2 regions of the Shewanella sp. DC2-4 genome follow, and region 2 is predicted to be linked to the other one. Evidence: riboswitches for the same ligand, from Rfam matches in the RefSeq annotation. Region 2 holds a riboswitch; the other holds the start of a gene.
What was found. A riboswitch is a leader RNA that binds a small molecule or an ion and turns the genes downstream of it on or off. The one in region 2 is predicted to bind cyclic di-GMP.
Positions count from the first base shown of each region.

Region 1: linked by a shared signal. The riboswitch ahead of gbpA (N-acetylglucosamine-binding protein GbpA) and the one ahead of HQQ92_RS04825 (glycosyl hydrolase family 18 protein) in region 2 are both predicted to bind cyclic di-GMP.

Region 1 is NZ_JABRVR010000002.1:3,315,529-3,321,040, reverse strand. Features, by position in the region: gene norR (nitric oxide reductase transcriptional regulator NorR) at 1-101, shown strand, start outside; gene HQQ92_RS15210 (TMEM165/GDT1 family protein) at 152-706, opposite strand; cyclic di-GMP riboswitch class I at 1,117-1,216, shown strand; gene gbpA (N-acetylglucosamine-binding protein GbpA) at 1,340-2,785, shown strand; gene HQQ92_RS15200 (aromatic amino acid transport family protein) at 3,348-4,523, shown strand; gene HQQ92_RS15195 (S46 family peptidase) at 4,792-5,512, shown strand, end outside.
Region 2 is NZ_JABRVR010000002.1:945,212-950,723, forward strand. Features, by position in the region: gene HQQ92_RS04820 (ROK family protein) at 337-1,122, shown strand; cyclic di-GMP riboswitch class I at 1,473-1,561, shown strand; gene HQQ92_RS04825 (glycosyl hydrolase family 18 protein) at 1,675-4,281, shown strand; gene HQQ92_RS04830 (FKBP-type peptidyl-prolyl cis-trans isomerase) at 4,414-4,884, opposite strand; gene HQQ92_RS04835 (short-chain fatty acid transporter) at 5,135-5,512, shown strand, end outside.

The DNA of each region.
Region 1 (5,512 bases), 2.4 Mb from region 2:
TAGCCGCGAATAAACAAAATTGGGCTGCGTGTGCAAGAATATTGCAAATCGATACAGGTAATTTGCACCGACTTGCAAAACGGTTAGGTTTAAAAGAATGAAATATTGCGTGAAGAAATTTTATTCTGCAGCAAAACCCCAGTCTCGATTCTTAGAAGAACAGTGTTGCTACGCCTAAGAGTGCGAACAATACGGCGCAGCCACGGTGTATCCACAACATAGGCAATTTTTCGGCGCTGAAGTGGCCTGCGATCACTACGGGTACGTTAGCAAGCAGCATGCCTAAGGTTGTGCCAGCAACCACCATAGTTAATGAATCGTATTTTGCGGCTAATACCACAGTTGCTATTTGCGTTTTATCCCCCATTTCGGCGATAAAAAACAGGATAAAGGTGGCGAGAAAGGGGCCCATTTTATAGAAACGGCTCTCTTCTGCATCGACTTTATCGGGGATTAACACCCAAAGAGCGATCGCGAAGAAGGACGCGGCCACTAAATAACGTGCAAGATCAGGGCTTACCCAGTTAATGGCCCATTGACCAATCCAAGCTGCGGCAAAATGGTTAAATAATGTCGACAGCAAAATACCTAAAATAATGGCAGTTTTATTTTTAAATCTTGCGGCGAGGATTAGTGCAAGTAATTGAGTTTTATCACCAATTTCGGCGATAGCAACCGTAAAGGTTGAGGCAAGTAGGGCTTCCAAGTGTAATCCTTTAGGGGTGGTTATGACATAAGCACAATAAACCGTCCACCCCTAGGTGCGGTCATTGTGCTCAGGTCTTGCTGGGCAAATCTATGATTTGCTGTGAACACCATGGCATGTTGCCAAGTATGTTGATGTTCACCCTAGATGACGATGGCTCGAAATCCAGTTAGCTACTCCCCCGAAGCGAGGTGGGCATTATACCTAGGTAAGATTTAGTTTCAAGCACGAGTTTATAACAGTAGGTGCTGATAAATGTTTGACGGGTGTCAGAAAAATACCGATTCACATTCTGTAACTTAATGAATATAAATGAATTATTTTTTGACAACGTTGTCTTTTGTTGCTAATTTAGCCAAGTCATTTCTACTTGGTTACATACTGTTAACTCGTAGTGACTCAATGATAACGACTGTATTTGGCAAACTAATTGAAAAGTTAGGACGCAAAGCTTCCGGTCTAAGGTTGTAAATGGATTTTTTAGTGAACTAAGATAGCGGAGTTGCCGCAGAATTCGATTTCTGTGAAAGATAAACGACTGCTGTTTAATGCTGTTGTTTGCCCAAATACCACTTTTATATCTAAGCCTATCATTATGTTTAGGATGATAGGCAATCAATGGAGTGCATTAAAGTGGCAAATTCTACTGTTTTTTCCCCTATTTCTAAATTGAGTTTATTGGCCGCGGCAGTAATGGCGACGAATGCGTTTGTGAGTATCTCTGCGCAGGCGCACGGTTATGTTGTGGCACCAGAATCGCGTTCATATGCCTGTAAAACAGGTAAAAATGCCAATTGTGGCGCGGTGCAATGGGAGCCGCAAAGTGTTGAGGGGCCATCGGGTTTTCCTGAATCAGGTCCTGCTGATGGCAAATTGGCGAGTGCTGGCAATGGTGCTTTTTCACCTTTGGATGAACAAAGTCCGAGCCGTTGGGCAAAGACGGATATTAAATCGGGCTGGAATAAATTCAGTTGGCAGTTCACAGCAAATCATGTCACCCGTAATTGGCGTTACTATTTAACTCGCCAAGATTGGAACCCAAACCAAGCTTTGAGCCGAGCGAGCTTTGACTTAGCTCCCTTTTGCGTAGTTGATGGTGGTATGGAACAGCCGCCTAAGTTAGTGACCCATGACTGCTACGTGCCAGAAGGTCGCAGTGGTTATCAAGTGATCTTGGCCGTGTGGGAAGTGGGCGATACTACGAATAGTTTCTACAATGCTATCGATGTGAACTTGGGCTCGGGTCCTGTTGTGCCGAGTGAATGGCAAGATGTGGGGGATATCAATCCGTCACTCGATCTAAAAGCAGGCGATAAAGTGATGACCCGGGTGTTTGACGCCAATGGTGAGCAAGCGGCTAAGCAAACAGTCATTACCATTAGTGATGCGACTCAAGGTGATAAACAAAATTGGCCTTTCCTATTAGCGAGCGCGATTAACGCCCAGCAGTCCCAGTTAAAAGCGGGACAAAAAAATGCATCGGGTGTGATTGAGCCTGTGTATGGCAAAAACGACATTTTTACAGCGAAAAACTCAGGTATTGAGCGTGTCGAAGTGGGATTTGATTTAGCTCCTGCTCCGGGCAACAGCTTAGAAGTCACTTCACTTGCTGACGATTATCAAATTATCGATGGTGCGGCGAAGGTCAGCTTTGATGTGACCAGTAACGCCGAGATGCTAGTGTCAGCGTATTTGTTTAGCCATGATGGCACAGCGGCAGGTTTTGTGAGCCAAACTGTTAACAATACCAGCGCGAGCTTAGTGTTAGACGTCGTTGAGCCTAAAGCTGGGCATTATCATTTGCAGGTAAAAGCTGAGCCTAAACAAGGTGATGTTATTCAGCAGAACTTTGATCTCTTCTTAAAGGATCAAGCTCCTGCACCAGAAGCTGATTTTGTATTCCCAGCAGGCGTGAAAGGTTACGTTGCAGGTACTACAGTGTTACAGCCTAAAAATGGCAAAGTGTATCAATGTAAGCCATTCCCTTATAGCGGCTATTGCGTGCAGTGGTCGGCTTCTGCCACAGGATTTGAGCCAGGTGTTGGCGCTTCTTGGGCTATGGCGTGGACTGAGCTGTAAATTAACATTTTGAGTTAATCAATTCTCAACATGATGTGATTGGGCTTAAACATATTCACTGTGTTTAAGCCCTTTTTGTCTGCATCGGATGGAAAAAGACCGGCTTTATTTTGATTCGAGCCTAATACAAGATTACAGGTATTCTCAACAAAGGTAGCGATTTTGTTGGCTTGTATATTTTCGTTTATCACAGCGCTATTAAGTTGTTACCGTATCGTTTGCTACCCTTCTTTGTTCACAACTGGCTTGCCCACTGGGTTTGGCTCTGTTAATGTCCCAAACTATCTATTTAATCGATGCTTATATCGGTACATTAATTTGGGCTATCACAATTGAAAGTCATGCCATTTTTCAATAATCGATTTAGTTAGCCTCAATGGCTACTGGGTTGAAACATTCAAAAGCTATTGGGGCCAATTGATCTGCTAGGTCGAGATCTGATTGGATGCTTTAAGTGATGTGTCGCTTATTTCGATTTAAGACGCAAGGCTTTATCGGTTCAAATCTTACTCAAATAAAATAATAATTAATTATTGAACAGGACTATTGTGTGAATTCAAAAATGTTAGGCTCGATCGCCATCGTTGCCGGGACGGCCATTGGCGCAGGTATGTTAGCGTTACCTTTAGCCACAGCGGCTTTAGGTATTATCCCTGCTTTAGTGTTACTCGTCGTTATTTGGGGCGTGTCCGCCTATACCTCATTACTTATGCTCGAAATTAACTTACGCACTGGCGTGGGGGATAACGTGCATGCTATTACGGGTAAGTTACTGGGTAAAAAAGGTCAAATAATTCAAGGTGCTTCTTTCCTGAGTTTATTATTTGCCTTGACCGCGGCTTATCTCACCGGCGGCTCTTCGTTATTAGTGCTTAAAGCGAAGAACATGTTCGATATCGTGCTCGATAATCAAGTCGCAGTGTTGTTATTTACACTCGTGCTCGGTGGCTTTGCGGCGCTAGGTGTCGCTTGGGTCGATAAAGTTTCACGTTTCCTATTTTCGTTAATGATTCTATTGCTCGTGGTGGTGGTATTATTTTTATTGCCCGAAGTCAGTATTGCTAGCATGGCAACTGGCGCGATTGCCGAGTCTATGACCAGCAATTGGATGGCGGCAATTCCCGTGGTGTTTACTTCGTTTGGTTTCCACGTCTGTATCGCCACTTTAGTGCGTTATCTCGATGGCGATGCGGTATCACTGCGTAAGGTGTTGTTAATCGGTTCGACTATCCCACTTGCTTGTTATGTTCTGTGGTTATTGGTGACTTTAGGCACAGTAGGCGGATATGAGGTGAATAGTTTTGAAGGTTCACTACCTTCACTCGTCACGGCATTACAGGATATTGCTCATACACCTTGGATCAGCAAATGTATTTCATTATTCGCTGATTTAGCTTTAGTGACCTCATTCCTCGGTGTGACCTTAAGTTTATATGACTTTATCGCCGAATTAACTCGCGCCAAAGAAACGTTTGCCGGCCGTATTCAAACTTGGTTACTGACCTTTATTCCGCCTGTTTTGTGTGCCTTGTATTTGCCTGAAGGCTTTGTGGCGGTACTGGGATTTGCGGCCGTACCATTGGTTGTGATGATCATTTTCTTGCCAATTGTTATGGCACTGCGTCAACGTCAGTCGCAGCTCGGTGGCTATCAAGTGTCTGGTGGATCTGTTGCGTTAGTCATTGCAGGTTTGTTAGGTGCCGTGATTGTGGGTGCCCAGCTATTTGTTGGGATCTAATTCATTGCAATAGGTGGGGCTTTTTAGCGAACGCGGCTGAGTAACTTTGATTAAATGTATTTGCTTTGTAAGCGAGTTTTTCAGAGTCTGTTATAGAGAGTGTCGCATGTGATAAAGTCAGGCCCCGGCCTGACTTTTTGCTTTTTAGGTTTTAAAGCGAGTGATGCTGGGTTTTAGCACAGTTATTTAAAATTAAAACAACGCTATTAAAACGAGAAAATGGCCCAGCTTGCGCGTGGCTTCATTCACATAAAACGGACTTAACACAATGAAAAAATGGTTACTCACAGTTGCCGTGGCCGCTAGTTTTGGCGCACAGGCTGACGAAGGTATGTGGCAGCCCCATCAACTGCCTGCAATGGCTGATGAGCTAAAAGCAAAAGGCCTTGAAATTGATGCAAAATCGATTTCTAAACTCACCGAATTCCCGATGAATGCCGTGATAAGCCTTGGCGGTTGCACTGCATCATTTGTATCGCCAAAGGGCTTAGTCGTGACTAACCATCACTGTGCCTATGGGGCAATTCAATACAACTCCACTCCTGAGAAAAACCTGTTGCAGGATGGTTTTTTAGCTAAGACCTTCGCCGATGAATTACCTGCGACCCCTGGCTCACGTGTCTATGTGACTGAAGATGTCACGAATGTCACTGAGCGAGTTAAAAACGGGCTTGAAGGTAAAGTGGGCAGCGCCTTCTATCAAGGCGTTGAAAGCCAAGAAAAAGCGTTAGTTGCTGAATGTGAAAAAGAAGATGGTTACCGTTGCCAAGTGTATAGCTTTCACGGTGGTCTCGAATATTATCTGGTTAAACAACTGGAAATCCGTGATGTGCGTTTAGTCTATAACCCAGCCGCGAGCGTGGGTAAATACGGCGGCGATGTAGACAACTGGATGTGGCCACGTCACACAGGCGATTTTTCTTTCTACCGTGCTTATGTATCTAAAGCAGGTAAACCCTCAGAATTTAGCAGCGACAACGTGCCATACG
Region 2 (5,512 bases):
GATGAGTAGGTTTATGTTGATTTGAGTTTTAACCGGCTCGGATTATCGCAAGTCTAGCGCGCTAGATGCAAGGGTAGCGAATAAAGGATTTTGTATACAATCGTGAATTTGTGCAGGTAAGACGCTTGAGGTTATGGGGTTTGTTGTTAATTTATTTATGTGATTTTGAGCATGAAAAGTGAATTAAATAAAAGGTTGGTCATGTTTTAATTAGGACTTGTTCCTTACAAATTAGCAACTTAAGTTTTATTCAATCGCTAACATTTGGACCCTATGCTAACATTTGCCATCTCCACTCGGGGTCAGAGTGGGGCACATGTATCAGTGGAGTAAGCGATGCAAATACTAACAATAGATGTGGGCGGTACTAAAGCCCTGTTCGAACTTCAGCTCGCGGGACATACAGAACAATATAAAATCCCCACAGGTGAAGGTTTTAAAATTGAAGAGTTAAATAATCAAATCGCGGCGTTTGAACGTGATTATGATTTACAGCATTACCAACTAGCGATTGCCGTACCTGGACTGGTACAAAATAATCGTTTGGTTTCTTGTAAATCTTTACCTGGACTCAATGGATTGAGCTTCGATACAGTCAAAACCCAAGGTGAGCTTAAGTTTATCTGCAACGATATCGATGCGGGTATGCAAGCGACTTGTGATGCTAAATATGCCTGTGAGTTATTGGTCATGTGCGGCACTGGGATCGGTATGTCTATTGCCTTTAATGGACAAGTCTTTACGGGAGCGACGGGCGTGGCGGGGGAGTTGGGGCCTTGTCGCGTGATGACAGAATCTGGCGAGTTTAGTTTAGAGCAACTGGCCAGTGGCGATTCAGTGCGCAGCCGCAAAATCTCCACTCAGGATGATTTATATCGCGCTGGCAGTTATCTCGGCATGGGATTAGCGTGGGCGGTTAATTTATTTAATCCCAATCGAATTTGGCTCGCTGGCGGTATGATGAATAGCGCTCCTTACTACAAAGGCTGTCTCGAAAGCTTAAAGCAAATGGCATTAAGCGCGCCCTTAGCTGAGATGAAAATCAATCGTGTCGATGATATGGAGACCTTGGTTTGCCGCGGTTTATCTGTGATGCTCGCAAGGGACTATCCCCGCGCATAAGGATCATAAATACCCCGCGCATAAAGATAATAAATATTGCTCGACTATGGTTTGCGCTATGAATGTTTAGTGATTGAGGTTTAGCTGCATAAGCGACGTAAATTGTGAAATATAAAGCAGGACTTATGATGCCTTTGGCATATCGAGTCCTGTTTTTTTATTCTTAAAGTATTCAGATAATCCTCATTATCCAAAGTAAATATTAGCGATAGTTTAATTTGCATAATTCCTTTCTTATCAGATGCCTAGTTCTATTTACGATTTTAGCCAATAACACAGTTGATAATATTTTGTTGCAATTTTATTGCGCTTACGCTTATGCTGATATTTGCAATGACAACGTTGTCATTGTGTGTAAAAGGCAAACCAGTTGAAAAACTGGGACGCAAAGCCTCCGGTCTAAGGGTTCGTCTGTACCTATGATAGCGGGGATACCACAGGTTTTTCTTCGTGCAGTTGTCAGTCGTTTTGCATGGTTTTAAGAGAGTGCTGTTTCCTGTCTACGCTTTGTTTGCCTTATTGATTCATATAAAAATTCAATAGGGATATCTCATGTTCAAGACTCAAATTTCAACAACAGCCTTGCTAGTGGCATCAGCGCTGGCATCTACCATCAGTGCCAGCGTTTTTGCAGCGGCACCCGGTAAACCGACTTTAGGTTGGGGCGAAACTAAGTTCGCTATTATTGAAGTGAATCAAGCGGCTACCGCTTACAATCAATTAGTTACGGTGAAAGATGCCGCCGATGTCTCCGTCAGTTGGAACCTTTGGAGTGGCGATGTGGGCAATAAAGCCCAAGTGTTACTCAACGGCAATGTAGTTTGGGAAGGCCCATCTGGCGCGTCGGGAACTGCTAACTTTAAGGTGAACAAGGGCGGCCGTTATCAGATGCAAGTACAACTGTGTAACAGCGATGGCTGTACGGCGAGCGATGCTAAACAAATCCTCGTGGCTGATACCGACGGCAGCCATTTAGTGCCACTCAATGCTCCCCTAAAAGAAAACAACCGTCCCTATGCTAATAAATCAGGCAAAGTGGTGGGAGGTTACTTTGTCGAATGGGGCGTATACGGTCGTAAATTCCCGGTCGATAAGATACCTGCGCAAAACTTAACCCATATTTTATATGGCTTTACCCCAATTTGTGGTGGTGATGGCATCAATGATAGCTTGAAAGAAATCGAAGGCAGTTTCGAAGCGTTGCAACGTGCCTGTAGTGGTCGTGGTGATTTTAAAGTTGCGATTCACGATCCTTGGGCAGCGATTCAAATACCGCAGGCGGGAGTGAGTGAGCATTCAGATCCTTACAAAGGGAACTTCGGTCAATTGATGGCACTTAAGCAAGCACATCCAGATTTGAAGATTTTACCTTCGGTCGGTGGTTGGACCCTCTCGGATCCCTTCTTTTTCTTCGGTGATAAAACCAAGCGCGATATCTTTGTCGCTTCGGTGAAAGAGTTTCTACAGACATGGAAATTCTTCGATGGCGTTGATATCGACTGGGAATTTCCAGGGGGGAATGGCGCTAACCCAAATTTAGGTAATGCCAATGACGGTGAAACCTATGTGACTCTGATGCGTGAACTGCGGGCGATGCTTGATGAACTAAGCGCCGAAACGGGTCGTACCTATGAGCTGACCTCTGCAATTAGCGCAGGTGACGATAAAATTCAAAAAGTCGATTATCAGGCTGCTCAGCAGTACATGGATTACATCTTCTTGATGAGTTACGACTTTAATGGTGGTTGGACTAATACTGAACTCGGCCATCAAACCAATCTGTATGAAGCGAGTTGGGATCCCAATACCCGTTACACCACAGCTAATGGCGTTAATGCGCTGTTAGGCCAAGGTGTGACCCCAGGGAAAATTGTGGTCGGTGCCGCTATGTATGGCCGCGGCTGGACAGGTGTTAATGGCTACAGTGGTAATAATCCTTTCACGGGGACGGCAACGGGCAAAGTGAAAGGTACTTGGGAAGCTGGTGTGGTGGATTATCGTCAGATAGTGAACGATTACATGGGAAGCGGTTGGACTTACAGTTACGACGAAACAGCCGAGGCGCCATCTTTGTTCAAGGCATCTACTGGCGATTTAATCACTTTCGATGATGCTCGTTCAGTTAAAGCCAAGGGGCAATATGTGCTTTCTAATCAACTTGGTGGGCTCTTTGCGTGGGAACTTGATGCCGATAATGGTGACATTCTGAATGCCATGCACGAAGGTTTAGGCCATGGTGAAGGCACCACTCCGCCAGTGAATAAAGCGCCCATTGCCAATGCTGGCGCGGATGTGAATGTCACCGGTCCCGTCGATGTGACGCTCAATGGTAGCGGTTCGCGCGATCCTGAAAACGCTGCCTTAAGCTATCTCTGGACTCAAGTCTCTGGGCCAAGTGTTGCCATCGCGAATGCAGATATGGCGAATGCGACTATTCAACTGGGAGCAACCCAAACCGATGTCGCCTATGGTTTTAGCCTTAAAGTCACGGATCCTGAAGGGTTATCTGCCACAGATTCAGTGACAGTGACCAACAAGGCTGATACGCCTAATCAAGCACCTGTAGTGACTCTGGCTCCGACTGCGACAGTTGAAGCGGGTAAAACCGTCAGTATAGTGGCGAATGCCTCCGATGCAGATGGTGATGCCTTAACCTACGCTTGGACTGTGCCCGCAGGCGTGTCGGCAACCGGGCAAAATAGTGCCACGTTAGTCGTTACTGGCCCCAATGTTACCGAAGCGACCCTCTATGGTTTGAGCGTGCTGGTTTCCGATGGTGCCTTAGATGCAAGTGCATCGACGAATCTGACTGTGACGCCAAAAGTGGTCGGCGGTGGATGCGATGCAACCGATCCCAATGCTGGTAACTACCCTGCTTGGCAAACCAGTGTGGTATACAACACTGGTAATACTGTGAGTCATAGTCAGTTGGTATGGAAAGCAAAGTATTGGACTCAGGGCAATACGCCATCTCGCACCGCAGACCAATGGCAGCTACTCAGCCAAGTTGATCTCGGTTGGGATGCGGGTGTGGTGTATAACGGTGGTCAAACTACTCGCTATAACGGTCGTGTTTGGAAGGCGAGTTACTGGACTAAAGGTGATGTACCGGGTGTTGCAGCAGTATGGGTTGATATTGGCGCGGCAACCTGCCAGTAATTATCCAAAATTTTGATATTATTGGTTAAAAAATAAAGCCCTGCGAAGATTCAGGGCTTTTTTCTTTATTAAGCGTTAGGTTTTTTTATGAATACAGCCGAATGCGTTAAGACAGACTCATTGAAGACTGATTTAATCAATCTTAAGCAGTTCCACATCAAAAATTAACACAGAACCACCACCAATCTTGCCCGTGCTACGGTTACCGTAGGCGAGTTCACTGGGAATAAAAAACCGCATTTTATCGCCAACAACCATAAGTTGTACGCCCTCGGTCCAACCTTTAATCACCCGATTAAGCGGAAATGCGATGGGTTCGCCGCGATCAACCGAACTGTCAAACACAGTACCGTCAATCAAAGTGCCATGATAATGGACTGTCACTGTATCGCTGGCTTTAGGATGAACTGTGCCATCGCCCTGAGTTAATACTTGATATTGCAAACCTGAAGCTGTGGTGATCACACCTTCTTTGGTTTTGTTTTGTGTTAAAAACTCATTGCCTAAACGGATATTTTCTTGGGCGGCTTTTTGGCCGTTCATTGAGGTAAAGAAGTAAAAAATCACCCCAGCAATCACCACAACGGCAAGTAACATTTTCATATAAAGAGCACCTTAGTTAATTTTTGCCATATTATCAGTTTTTTAGCATCAGATGCTATCGGCACTCGCGTGTGCGTTGAGCGGGATATCTGGTGCTACCAGTTCAAACCGTTAAAAACTCCCTCAAGACTTTATCCTGCTTTAGAGATCGCTTAATCTGTTGGCTTAAGACTCAATTAAAATTCAATAAAAACAAATAAGAACTAGGGCGTGTTGACGTTTTAGTTCAGATAATAAACAAGGAAAGTCTATGTTAAACAAAGCGGCAAAACCTCTGGTCAAACTCGTCGACCGATATCTACCCGATCCTTATATTTTCGTGCTTTTACTTACCTTAGTCGTATTAATTGCTGCTGTGGTCGCTGAACATAAAACCCCGCTGGAAGTCATCAATTATTGGGGGGATGGCTTTTGGACGCTGTTAAGTTTTTCGATGCAGATGTTGTTAGTGCTGGTGGCAGGATTTATGTTGGCAAGCTCCCCGCCGATTAAAAAGCTGCTCGATGCCATTGCTGGATTGGCTAAGTCGGCACCACAAGCCATTATTTTAGTGACTTTGGTGTCACTGGCCGCCAGTTGGATTAACTGGGGTTTTGGGCTAGTGGTGGGCGCGTTATTTGCCAAAGCC